Rheinheimera salexigens: one gene and its partner. The protein of the gene in region 1 binds, or shares a complex with, the protein of each later gene. Links are inferred from orthologs where the notes say so. Each region holds a gene or a part of one and is shown in the gene's direction. Other genes may lie near its edges.

Evidence for each region. The genes of interacting proteins can lie anywhere in the genome.
Region 2: the proteins of uvrD (region 1) and uvrB are in contact, whole or in part, in a crystal structure (PDB 7EGT), measured with the Thermus thermophilus proteins. The link is inferred for Rheinheimera salexigens from one-to-one orthologs. Residues at the interface, in WP_096412145.1 of Thermus thermophilus: His654, Arg656, Phe657, Gln666, Asp668, Glu669, Lys680, Arg681, Leu682, Ser683, Lys685, Tyr686, Ala687; in WP_096411307.1 of Thermus thermophilus: Glu23, Leu25, Arg26, Asp27, Gly28, Glu29, Arg30, Phe31, Arg55, Glu326, Asp327, Phe328, Glu379, Ser382, Gln383, His398, Gly400, Arg401.

Annotation. Positions count from the first base shown.
Region 1 is NZ_MKEK01000001.1:176,668-184,596, forward strand. The notes cover bases 2,930-5,894. They hold uvrD (DNA helicase II), read left to right. Parts: upstream 2,930-3,308; coding sequence 3,309-5,480; downstream 5,481-5,894. Other genes in these bases: BI198_RS00900 (HAD-IA family hydrolase), read left to right, coding at 2,930-3,180; BI198_RS00910 (tRNA(Met) cytidine acetyltransferase TmcA), read left to right, coding at 5,480-5,894. In the rest of the region: lysA (diaminopimelate decarboxylase), read left to right, coding at 1-47; dapF (diaminopimelate epimerase), read left to right, coding at 62-892; BI198_RS00890 (DUF484 family protein), read left to right, coding at 889-1,539; tyrosine recombinase XerC, read left to right, coding at 1,526-2,479; more of BI198_RS00900, read left to right, coding at 2,479-2,929; more of BI198_RS00910, read left to right, coding at 5,895-7,582; BI198_RS00915 (hypothetical protein), read left to right, coding at 7,680-7,929. UniProt on the Escherichia coli protein: A helicase with DNA-dependent ATPase activity. Unwinds DNA duplexes with 3'-5' polarity. Translocates on single-stranded DNA with 3'-5' polarity. Initiates unwinding more efficiently from a nicked substrate than double-stranded DNA.
Region 2 is NZ_MKEK01000001.1:1,743,912-1,747,303, forward strand. Bases 1-3,000 are described here. They hold uvrB (excinuclease ABC subunit UvrB), read left to right. Parts: upstream 1-501; coding sequence 502-2,499; downstream 2,500-3,000. Other genes in these bases: BI198_RS08025 (MATE family efflux transporter), read left to right, coding at 1-518; BI198_RS08035 (efflux RND transporter periplasmic adaptor subunit), read left to right, coding at 2,780-3,000. Also shown: more of BI198_RS08035, read left to right, coding at 3,001-3,392. UniProt on the Escherichia coli protein: The UvrABC repair system catalyzes the recognition and processing of DNA lesions. A damage recognition complex composed of 2 UvrA and 2 UvrB subunits scans DNA for abnormalities.

The DNA of each region.
Region 1 (7,929 bases):
AGCAATGGCAAGATTTATGGCGTGGCGAACAAGTATTAATTAGTTAATTTATAAGGCGCGAATGTTACTACATTTTTCTAAAATGCATGGCTTAGGTAACGACTTTATGATGGTCGATGCGGTAAGCCAAAATGTATTTCTGACCAAAGAGCAGATTAAAGCCTTAGCTAATCGCAATACCGGCATCGGCTTTGATCAGTTACTGATGGTAGAGCCACCTTATGATCCTGAACTCGACTTTCATTACCGTATTTTTAATGCTGATGGCACTGAAGTAGAACAATGCGGTAATGGTGCTCGCTGTTTTGCTAAATTTGTACGCGCCCGTGGCTTAACTAACAAGCATAAAATTGGCGTTAGCACTCAGTCAGGTAAAATTACACTGTATATTGAAGCCGATGGCCAAGTCACTGTTAATATGGGCATTCCGCAATTAGAGCCGGCGCGAATTCCTTTTAAAGCCCAGAAACAAGAGTTAACTTATATTTTACGCGCCGAAGAACATACTTTGCTTTGTGGTGTGGTTTCGATGGGTAATCCGCATGCGGTAATAATTGTCGACGAAGTCACTACTGCTGCCGTTATCGTGCAAGGCCCTATTTTTGAACTGCATGAGCGTTTTCCTGAACGGGCGAACATTGGTTTTATGCAAGTATTGTCACCTAGCCATATTAAATTACGGGTTTGGGAACGTGGCGCAGGTGAAACTTTAGCTTGCGGTACCGGTGCTTGTGCAGCGGTGGTGATTGGCCAACTGCAAAATAAACTACAACAACAAGTGCAAGTCGACTTGCCAGGCGGTAGCTTACACATTCGCTGGAACGGCCCTGGCCATCCCGTTAAAATGACCGGCCCGGCAGAACACGTTTATGACGGACAAATAGCCTTATGACAAACCCCATAGTACAACAAGATATTATTGCCGCTGAAGTGGTTAGCGATTATTTACAAGACCATCCTGAGTTTTTTCAGCAACGGCCTCAGCTATTAGCGTCATTACGCATATCGCATCAGCAACGTGGCAGTGTGTCTTTAGTTGAGCGTCAATTAGAAATGCAACGCGAAAAAATTCAAGTGCTAGAAGATGATATAACTCGGTTAATGTCTATCGCTAGACAAAACGAGCAGTTGTTTATGGCCTTTAATCAATTGCAAGCTCAGCTATATCAAGCTCAAAGTTTGCAGCAAGCTCAAGCCGGATTACAGCAGTTTATTGATAGTATGCCGCAGGTACATGCTTACCAACTTATTCGTTTTGCCGATGAGGATATTGATAGATTCCAATTGTTATTATCTCGCCGTTTAGATGAGCAAGGCGTGTATTTAGGTCGGTTAAATAAAGAAGAACAAAAAGTGCTGTTTCCAAGCCATATTCATTCTGTCGCTTTGGTTGTTATTCGCCAAGCCAAGAAACCTTTGGCACTGTTAGCTTTTGGTAGCGAGCATGATGACCATTTTCAACCCGATATGGATCAGCTTTTTTTACAGCACTTAGGCCTAATTTTAAGCCAATTATTGCCTGGCTATGACGCGGCCTAATTCAGCAACAGATCTTAACGTCGATTGGCAACAACCCATCGATGATTTTTTGCACTATTTACAATATGAGCGTGGCTATAGTAAAAACACCTTAGCCAGCTATCACCGCCAATTACAGCAAGTCGCCATAAGTACGCTAAACAACCCAGAATATGCACAGCTAAACTGGCTAACGCTTGAACAACAACATCTCAAGCAACATATCAACAGCTTGCGTTTATCGGGCATTAAACCTCGTACTATTGCGTTAAAAGTGGCTGCGCTACGCAGCTTTTTTAATTTATTGCAGGCGCAACAATTACGTGCAGATAATCCAGCGCAATACTTAACTGTGCCCAAAGCTGCGCGGGACTTACCGAAAAATCTTGCGGTTGACCAAATTAATCATTTATTAAATTTTGATAGTAGCGATGATATTTTAGCCAGCCGTGATAAAGCCATCTTAGAGTTGTTTTATTCATCGGGCTTACGCTTAGATGAACTGGTTAATATCAACATTACCGATATTGATTGGCAACAAAAACTCATTCGAGTGCTTGGTAAGGGTAATAAACAACGTATTGTACCGGTGGGCACGGTGGCGTTAACGGCTATCCAGCATTGGTTAAGCTTGCGCCCCGCTTTTAGTCAGTTATTACCTGAACACGACAAATTAGCGTTATTTGTCAGTAAACAACAAAAGCGTATTAGCGCCAGACACGTGCGGCAACGGGTGCAACTTTGGGCTTCGCAGCAAGGCTTAAACCAGCATTTACACCCGCATATGTTACGCCACTCTTTTGCTAGTCATATGTTAGAGTCCAGTCAGGATTTACGGGCTGTGCAAGAGTTATTGGGTCATGCCAACTTAAGCACTACCCAAGTTTATACCCATCTCGATTTTACCCATTTAGCTAAAGTGTATGATAGCGCCCATCCTAGAGCGAAGAAAAAATCGTAATGCAAATTTATAAACAATTACAGCCTATACAAGCATTGTCGTTTGATTTAGACGATACGCTTTATAATAATAAACCGGTTATAGCCGCCGCTGAACAAGCAATGCTACTAGCACTAGCGCAACATCTACCTAGTAAGCTAACAACCGATAGCGATTTTTGGTGGCAACACCGCCAGCAATTAGCTCGCACTAACCCTGAAATCCGCCATGATTTAGGCCGTTGGCGCTTACTTAGCCTTGAAGCCGGTTTATTAAGCCTTAATTTACCGCAAACGGATGCCTCTGCGATTGCCAATATAGCTTATGGCGCTTTTATTCAGCAACGCACCACTATCACCGTCGATATTGAAATTCAGCAATTATTGGCAGCGCTAGCCAAGCATTATCAACTTATCGCTATTACCAATGGTAATGCCTGCATAGACAAAATGGCTATCGGCCAGTGGTTTCAATTTAGCCTGCAAGCTGGCCCTGATGGCAGAATGAAACCCTATCCTGATATGTATTTAAAAGCCGCGCAGCAATTGAACCTAGCGCCACAACAAATCTTACATATTGGTGACAGCCATCGTGCCGATGTTATCGGCGCCTTAAATGCCGGTTGCCAAACCGCTTGGCTAGATCACCATAACAGCGCGATATCGGTTTTACCGCATATTCGCTTGACCAATGTGCAAATGTTAAGCGCCCTAATACCCTAGTCGAATAAAGCTGCGCCAAGCTTTAATTGCCAAATAACTGGTTATTTATCCACTAATAAGCGCTGTTAGCTTGGCGCATCAGTTTTGGCTGCTATAATAGCGGCCATTATGCTTAGCGAGACAAACTAATGGATGTATCTTTCCTGCTAGACGGGCTTAACGACAAACAACGTGATGCAGTTGCCGCGCCGCCGCAACATATGTTGGTACTGGCCGGGGCCGGTAGTGGTAAAACTCGGGTCTTGGTGCACCGTTTAGCGTGGTTAATGCAGGTAGAGCGTGTTGCACCATTTAGTTTGCTTGCCGTTACTTTTACCAACAAAGCGTCAAAAGAAATGCGCGGCCGTATCGAGCAGACCATAGGCGTAAGCTTAAATAACTTATGGATGGGCACCTTTCATGGTTTATCCCATCGTATGCTGCGCGCCCATTATCAAGAAGCGGGCTTACCGCAAAGCTTTCAAATAATAGATACCGATGATCAATACCGCTTAGTTAGACGCCTGCTTAAAGCGTTAAATTTAGATGAAAAGCATTGGCCGGCTAAGCAAGTGCAATGGTTTATTAATGGTCGTAAAGATGAAGGCCAACGGCCTAATATGATTGATGCTGCAGGTGACTTTAGCTTACAACAGATGCTAAAAATCTATACTGCTTATCAAGAAATGTGTGATCGCTCAGGCTTAGTCGATTTTGCTGAAATTTTACTGCGTAGCTTTGAGTTACTGCAAAATAACGCTGAAGTACGCCAGCATTATCAGCAACGCTTTCGGCATATTTTAGTCGACGAATTTCAAGATACCAACGCTATTCAATATAAGTGGTTAAAGCTACTAGCCGGTACTAACGCTAAAGTGATGATCGTCGGCGATGATGACCAATCTATCTATGGTTGGCGCGGCGCCCAAGTGGAAAACATCCAAACCTTCTTAACAGATTACTCTGACGTGGAAACCATTCGCTTAGAGCAAAACTATCGCTCAACTGCCACCATTTTAAAAGCTGCGAATGCGGTTATTGCCTATAATAGCGGCCGTTTAGGTAAAGACTTATGGACCGATGGTGCTGAGGGTGAAGCAATTTCTTTGTACACTGCCTTTAATGAGTTAGATGAATCTCGATTTATTGTTAGCCGGGTGCGTGATTGGCTGAAAAAAGGTGGCACCTTATCCGATAGCGCCATTTTATATCGCAATAATGCCCAGTCTCGAGTACTAGAAGAAGCCTTAATTCAAGAAGGCTTAAACTACCGTATTTATGGTGGCTTGCGCTTCTACGAGCGCCAAGAGATAAAAGATGCTTTAGCCTATTTACGCTTAATGAATAACCGACTAGACGATGCAGCATTAGAGCGCGTGGTTAACACCCCAGCCCGTGGTATAGGTGAGACAACTTTAAATAAAGTGCGTATTCATGCCCGTACCGAACAAATCACTATGTGGCAAAGTTTGCAGCAATTAATCAGTGAAAATCAATTATCTGGACGTGCCGCTAATGCTATTAGTAGCTTTATGCAATTAATAGAACAATTAGCTGACCTAACCGCAGAATTGCCATTACACGAGCAAGCCGATCATGCGATTAAAAAATCCGGCTTATATGCCATGTATCAAGCCGAGAAAGGCGAAAAAGCTGAAACTCGAATTGAAAACTTAAATGAATTGATCACGGCTTGCCAAAACTTTGATGTTGCGAATGATGTTGAGATGACGCCCCTAGCGGCTTTTTTATCTCAAGCCGCACTAGAAGCGGGTGAATATCAAGCTGAAGAAAATTCAGATGCGGTGCAATTAATGACATTGCATAGCGCCAAAGGCTTAGAGTTCCCGCAGGTTTTTATTTGTGGCTTAGAAGAAGGCATGTTTCCCAGCATGCAAAGCTCTGAAGATGCCACCCGACTCGAAGAAGAACGTCGCTTATGCTATGTCGGTATGACGCGGGCCATGCAAAAATTGTATTTATGTCATGCGGAAAGCCGCCGCTTATATGGCCAAGAACAACATAATCGACCGTCGCGTTTTTTACGCGAGATCCCGGCTGAATATATCGAGGAAATTCGCCTTAGTACTCAAGTTAGTAAACCAACCCCATTTAATCGCTTTAGTAACCAAGCTAGCCATGTTGCCTTTGAAAACACTGGTTTTAACCTAGGTCAACGCGTGCTGCATGCTAAGTTCGGCGAAGGTACTGTGCTTAATTATGAAGGCACCGGCGCCCAGTCCAGAATACAAGTTAACTTTGATCAGCTTGGCAGCAAGTGGTTAGTTACTGCCTACGCTCGCCTAGAAGCTGTAGGCTAATGTTCAACCAGCCGGTGTTTTCAACTTGGTTAGCACAAGCCGCCAATTTGCAAATACGGCTACCTATAGTTTGGCAGGGCCAGCAGCACACTCTGCTGGCCGCGACTAAACAATGGTTAGAAGCGAATACCGCGCTTAAGGTTTATTGGCTTGGCGCTGATGCCCCCCCTAGCGCAACTATGGTCTCGCAAGGCCGTAACTATCAGTTACTAGGCACCGAGTGCGATGTACTCATTATTAATGCCTTTAGTGGCTTTGCTGCAGACGCCGTAGCAGCAACCTCGGGTTGCGTTAAAGCGGGCGGATTATGGCTGGTATTGTGTCCGGAATTTAATATTTGGCAACAACAAGTAAATCCGGCTCATCAAAGCTTGTTGCCGTATCCTATTGATGCTAAGCAGCATCAGGGCTATTTTATTCCATTTTGGCTCAAGCAATTACAACAAGCGAATGTCATTATTGGTCATAATCAACAGCTTGTTCAGCCGTTGCAATGGCCTATCTTACCCAAGATAACTGACGTTTCCCCTCCCTTTGCTAGCCAAGATCAAGTTAAAGCCGTTCAAGCGATCCAGCGAGTATTAACCGGCCATCGGCGACGTCCATTAGTATTAACAGCCGATCGCGGTAGAGGCAAGTCAGCCGCCTTGGGTATCGCTGCAGCGCAACTAATTCAACATACTCGACAAGGCTTTATTATTACTGCACCGTCTCCGCAAGCTGCGGCTATTGCCCTGCAACACTTTCAGCAGCTAACACCTGTTAGCGAGCATAATTTACTGCGGTTTATGGCGATAGATGAATTACTAGCTCAAGTGCCTACTGCAGCATTAGTGTTTATTGATGAGGCCGCTGCTATACCAACACCGATACTGCAACAGTTGTTAGCCCGCTACAGTCGGCTGGTGTTCGCCACAACAGAGCACGGATATGAGGGCACGGGTAGAGGCTTTACTGTTCGCTTTCAACAGCATTTAACCCAGCAATGCCCCGGCTGGCAAAAACTACACATGCAGCAAGCTATTCGGTATCAACAGCATGACCCTTTAGAGCAATTAATATTTAACAGCTTTTTATTACAATCAACTACCCCCCAGTTTAACGCTGTAGCAGAGCAACGTTACGATATTAAATGCTATTCAGCCCAGGATTGGTTAAAGCAACCGGAAAAGTTACAGCAGGTTTTCAGTTTACTTAGCTTGGCTCATTATCAAACCCAAGTTAAAGATTTAGCCTCACTGTTAGATAACCCTCAGCTTAGCGTCATCACGCTTGAAACAACTGATAATGTACTCGCCTGTGCATTATTAAGTATAGAAGGCAATATAACCGGAGACCTAGCTCAGCAAATTTATTATGGCGAGCGGCGATTACAAGGCCATCTATTGGCCCAAAGCTTAGCTTTCCACTGCGCTCAGCCTGAGTTGGCAAGCCTAGCCCTACTAAGAGTCATGCGCATTGCTGTGCAGCCTGAACTACAACGCCAACAGTTGGGCAGTCAATTACTAGAACAGATCGATAACTATGCCAAGCAATTTGGCATGGCTTATGTTGGAACAAGTTATGGTGTCAGTATAGATTTATTGAAATTTTGGCAACAAGCAGGGTATTGTCCCGTTAGACTGGGGCAAACTGCAGATAAGGCCAGCTCTGAATACTCATTATTAATGCTAAAAGCCATCACCACGACATCTGAACATAGCCAAGAAATGGCACTGCAATTTCGTCAACAATTGCCTAGCTTAGTGGCTGAGCACTATCCGCTTCTGCCTGCCAAGTTAATCTTAGCTTTAGCCGTAACGAAGCAACAGCAGCCATTAACCGCACTAGAGTTAGAACAGTTATGGTTATTTAGCCAACAGAAGCGGCCTTATGAATTAATTAGCCACTTATTATTAAATTGGTTTAATCAGCATTTTACCAGCTTGCCTGAGCAGAGCGCCTTAACCCTCGCCGCTAAGCTTTGGCAACAACATAGCTGGCAGCAGATAAGTGAGCAATATATTATTTCCGGTAAGAAAGAGATATTAGCTGGCTGGCAACGGGACTTAGTTAAGCATACCAGTTTGTTTGCCGAGCATTTAATCGGTACAACTAAATAACACAATTTACAGGTATTTTTCTTAGCATTATTAATAACTTTACTTTTTATAATATTAAAGCTAGTGTGCGGGCATTTAGCGCTTTAAGTATCATTATATGCTTACGATTATTTCTTTAGCGGGCTTACTCGCTAGCCCTTTATATTCAGCCAATGGTTATTCGCCTTCTGAGCGCCGTACGTTACAAACGGCATTAGAAATGAGTTTACAATATGCCGAACTAAACCGTTTCCAGCAGTCATGTTTAGAACAACAACCTGGATCTGAGGTCGCAAAAACCTATCCCGTAATTCCAGTAGACATACAGCAACATAATCTGCTGCTACAACAAAAACTTAAAATGTCCG
Region 2 (3,392 bases), 1.6 Mb from region 1 along the record:
AAGGTATGGCCATTTTAATTGTTTTAACCTTATCAATGACATTGCCGCCGTTTATTAGTCAAAATTTTGGAGCCGGCTTTTGGCACCGAGTACAACAAGGCTATCAACTTTGCGTTAAGTTTGTGCTGGTATGGCAACTTATTATCTATATTGTCTTGGCTATTTTGGCGATACCGTTGGCTAAATTATTTAGTGACGAGCCAGAGGTAATCCACATTATCAGTTTATTTATTTGGATCATGCCTTTAGGTTACGGTTTGCAAGGTATTACGATTCTAACTAATTCATCACTAAATGCATTACACCAACCAAGTAAAGCTTTGCTATTGAGTATTATTCGTTTGTTTGTGTTTTATGTGCCGTTGGCTTGGTTAGGCGGTAACTTTTTTGGCATAACGGGGTTGTTCGTTGGATGTGTTATCGCAAATGCTTTTACCGCGGGTATTGCTTGGCGATGGTTTAATAAAGTGGCGAATAAAACTGCCAAAATAGGAGAGCACGTTGTCGAGAAATTTTGAACTTAAATCAGATTACTCACCTGCAGGCGATCAGCCTAATGCCATTAAGCAATTAGTTTCAGGTCTTGAAGCTGGCTTGGCACATCAAACTTTGTTAGGCGTTACCGGTTCGGGTAAAACTTTTACCATGGCCAATGTTATCCAACAGGTAAATCGTCCTACCTTAATTATGGCGCATAATAAAACTCTAGCCGCGCAACTTTATGGCGAGATGAAAGCGTTTTTCCCCAATAATGCGGTTGAGTACTTTGTTTCTTATTATGACTATTATCAGCCCGAAGCCTATGTGCCTTCAACCGATACTTTTATTGAAAAAGATGCCTCTATTAATGAACATATAGAACAAATGCGCTTATCGGCAACTAAGGCGCTAATGGAGCGGCGAGATGTCGTGATTGTGGCGTCGGTATCAGCCATTTATGGTTTGGGCGATCCGGTTTCTTATATGAAAATGCTGCTACACCTTAAACAAGGCGATATTATTGACCAGCGTTTTATTATCCGTCGCTTAGCTGAGTTGCAATATAAACGTAATGATATTGAATTTCAGCGCGCGACTTATCGCGTGCGGGGCGATGTTATCGATGTCTTCCCGGCAGAAGTTGATGATATAGCGGTTAGAATTGAATTGTTTGATGAAGAAATAGAGCGTATTAGTTTGTTTGATCCGTTAACCGGTGCAGTTGAAAAAATTGTTACCCGTTATACTATTTATCCGAAAACGCATTATGTGACACCGCGAGAGAAAATTCTTGATGCAGTTGATAACATCAAAGTTGAGTTACAACAGCGGCGCGATGAGCTGTTAGCCAATAATAAACTGGTTGAAGAGCAACGCTTAAGCCAGCGTACTTTGTATGATATAGAGATGATGGTGGAGCTAGGCTTCTGTTCAGGCATTGAAAACTATTCACGTTATTTATCCGGCCGGGCTAATGGCGAGCCACCGCCAACGTTATTAGATTATTTTCCCGCTGATGGTTTAATGTTTATTGATGAGTCGCACGTCACAGTGTCGCAAATTGGCGCTATGTATAAAGGGGATCGCGCTCGTAAAGAAAACCTAGTGAATTATGGCTTTCGTTTACCATCAGCATTAGATAATAGACCGCTTAAGTTTGAAGAGTTTGAAGCCATAGCGCCGCAACGAATTTATGTGTCTGCAACGCCAGCTGTTTATGAACTCAACCAATCAGCTGGAGAAGTAATAGAACAGGTTGTTCGGCCAACAGGTTTACTTGACCCACCAATTGAAATTAGACCAGTTGCTACCCAAGTAGACGATTTATTATCAGAAATATACATACGCGCGGCAAAAAAAGAGCGGGTACTGGTGACCACGTTAACTAAAAAAATGTCTGAAGCCCTAACAGATTATTTAAGTGAACATGATGTGCGAGTGCGTTATTTACACTCAGATATTGATACCGTTGAGCGGATGGAGATTATTCGTGATTTACGTTTAGGTGTATTTGATGTTTTAGTGGGTATTAACTTATTGCGTGAAGGCTTAGATATCCCCGAAGTATCTTTAGTGGCGATTTTAGATGCTGATAAAGAAGGGTTTTTACGCTCAGAGCGTTCATTAATTCAAACCATTGGCCGTGCGGCGCGTAACTTAGAAGGTAGAGCGATTTTATATGCGGATCGCATTACCGGCTCTATGCAGCGGGCGATAGATGAAACCGATCGCCGACGCTTAAAACAGCAGGAGTTTAATGCCTTGCATGGCATTTTACCGACAGCGATTAAGAAAAGAGTTAATGATGTAATGGACTTAGGGCAATCTCCGGTGCCGGGTTTTGCCATGGTGTCAGAAAAAGCTAAATTAGTGAAAGGTAAAACGCCGTATCAAATTGAGGCGCAAATTCAACAACTAGAGCAGCAAATGTTGCAACATGCTAAAGATCTTGAGTTTGAACAAGCCGCGGCCACACGGGATAAGGTGCAGTTATTAAAACAAGCTTTATTAGAAATTTAAACTTAACGATTTAATACGCTGTTAAAAAAACACATGCTATCTCAGTAAAAATTAGGCAAAATAGGCAAACAGTCATCTGGTCTGACATCTTATTTTGATTCGGCAATTATACGCCGTAATATCAGGAATTAACTATGCGCTACTTTGTTAAAAAAACGCTTAAAAACCCTGTAAATCGCTCGGGTTTAAGCTCAAGCTTATACTCAGTGAAAAGCTCGCTTACTTGGTGGTTAGCTTTTTTAGTTTAAGTGTAATATTAACTGGCTGTGGTAGCCCTGAAGTGGAACCGGAAGCTAATATTGTTCGGCCGGTTAAACTGTTTCATGTCAGCAATGAGCATGCAGCAACTGCGCGCCAATTTCCGGCTGTAGTCGAGCCGACAAAACGGGCAAACTTAACCTTTCGGGTCAGTGGGAAACTCATCGAGCTGTCAGGCCGACCAAGTCATAATGTGCAGCGAGGAGAATTACTCGCGCGACTGGATGATACTGATTTTAAATTGCGTTTAGATCAAGCAAATGCTCGATATGAATTAGCCCAAACTCAATTTGATCGGGCAAATTTACTGATGGAACAAAAATTAGTATCGCAAGCGCAATTTGATGAAACAAAAGCCCAGTTACAAGTTGCTAAAGCCGATTTTAGTGCAGCCAAAACCGCGCTTAGTTATACCCGTTTAGAAGCGCCGTTTGCAGGTACAGTATCTAGGTTGTTAGTTGAAAATCATGAGAATATTGCTGCCCAGCAGCCGATCATGGAACTGCAAGTCCGTGGTCATGTTGATGTTGTTATTCAAGTGCCTGAGGATGTAATTTCTAATGTTCGTCGTGAAATAGATTATCAACCAGAAGTCATTTTTGACTCCCATCCTGAGTATCGTTTTCGTGCCAGTT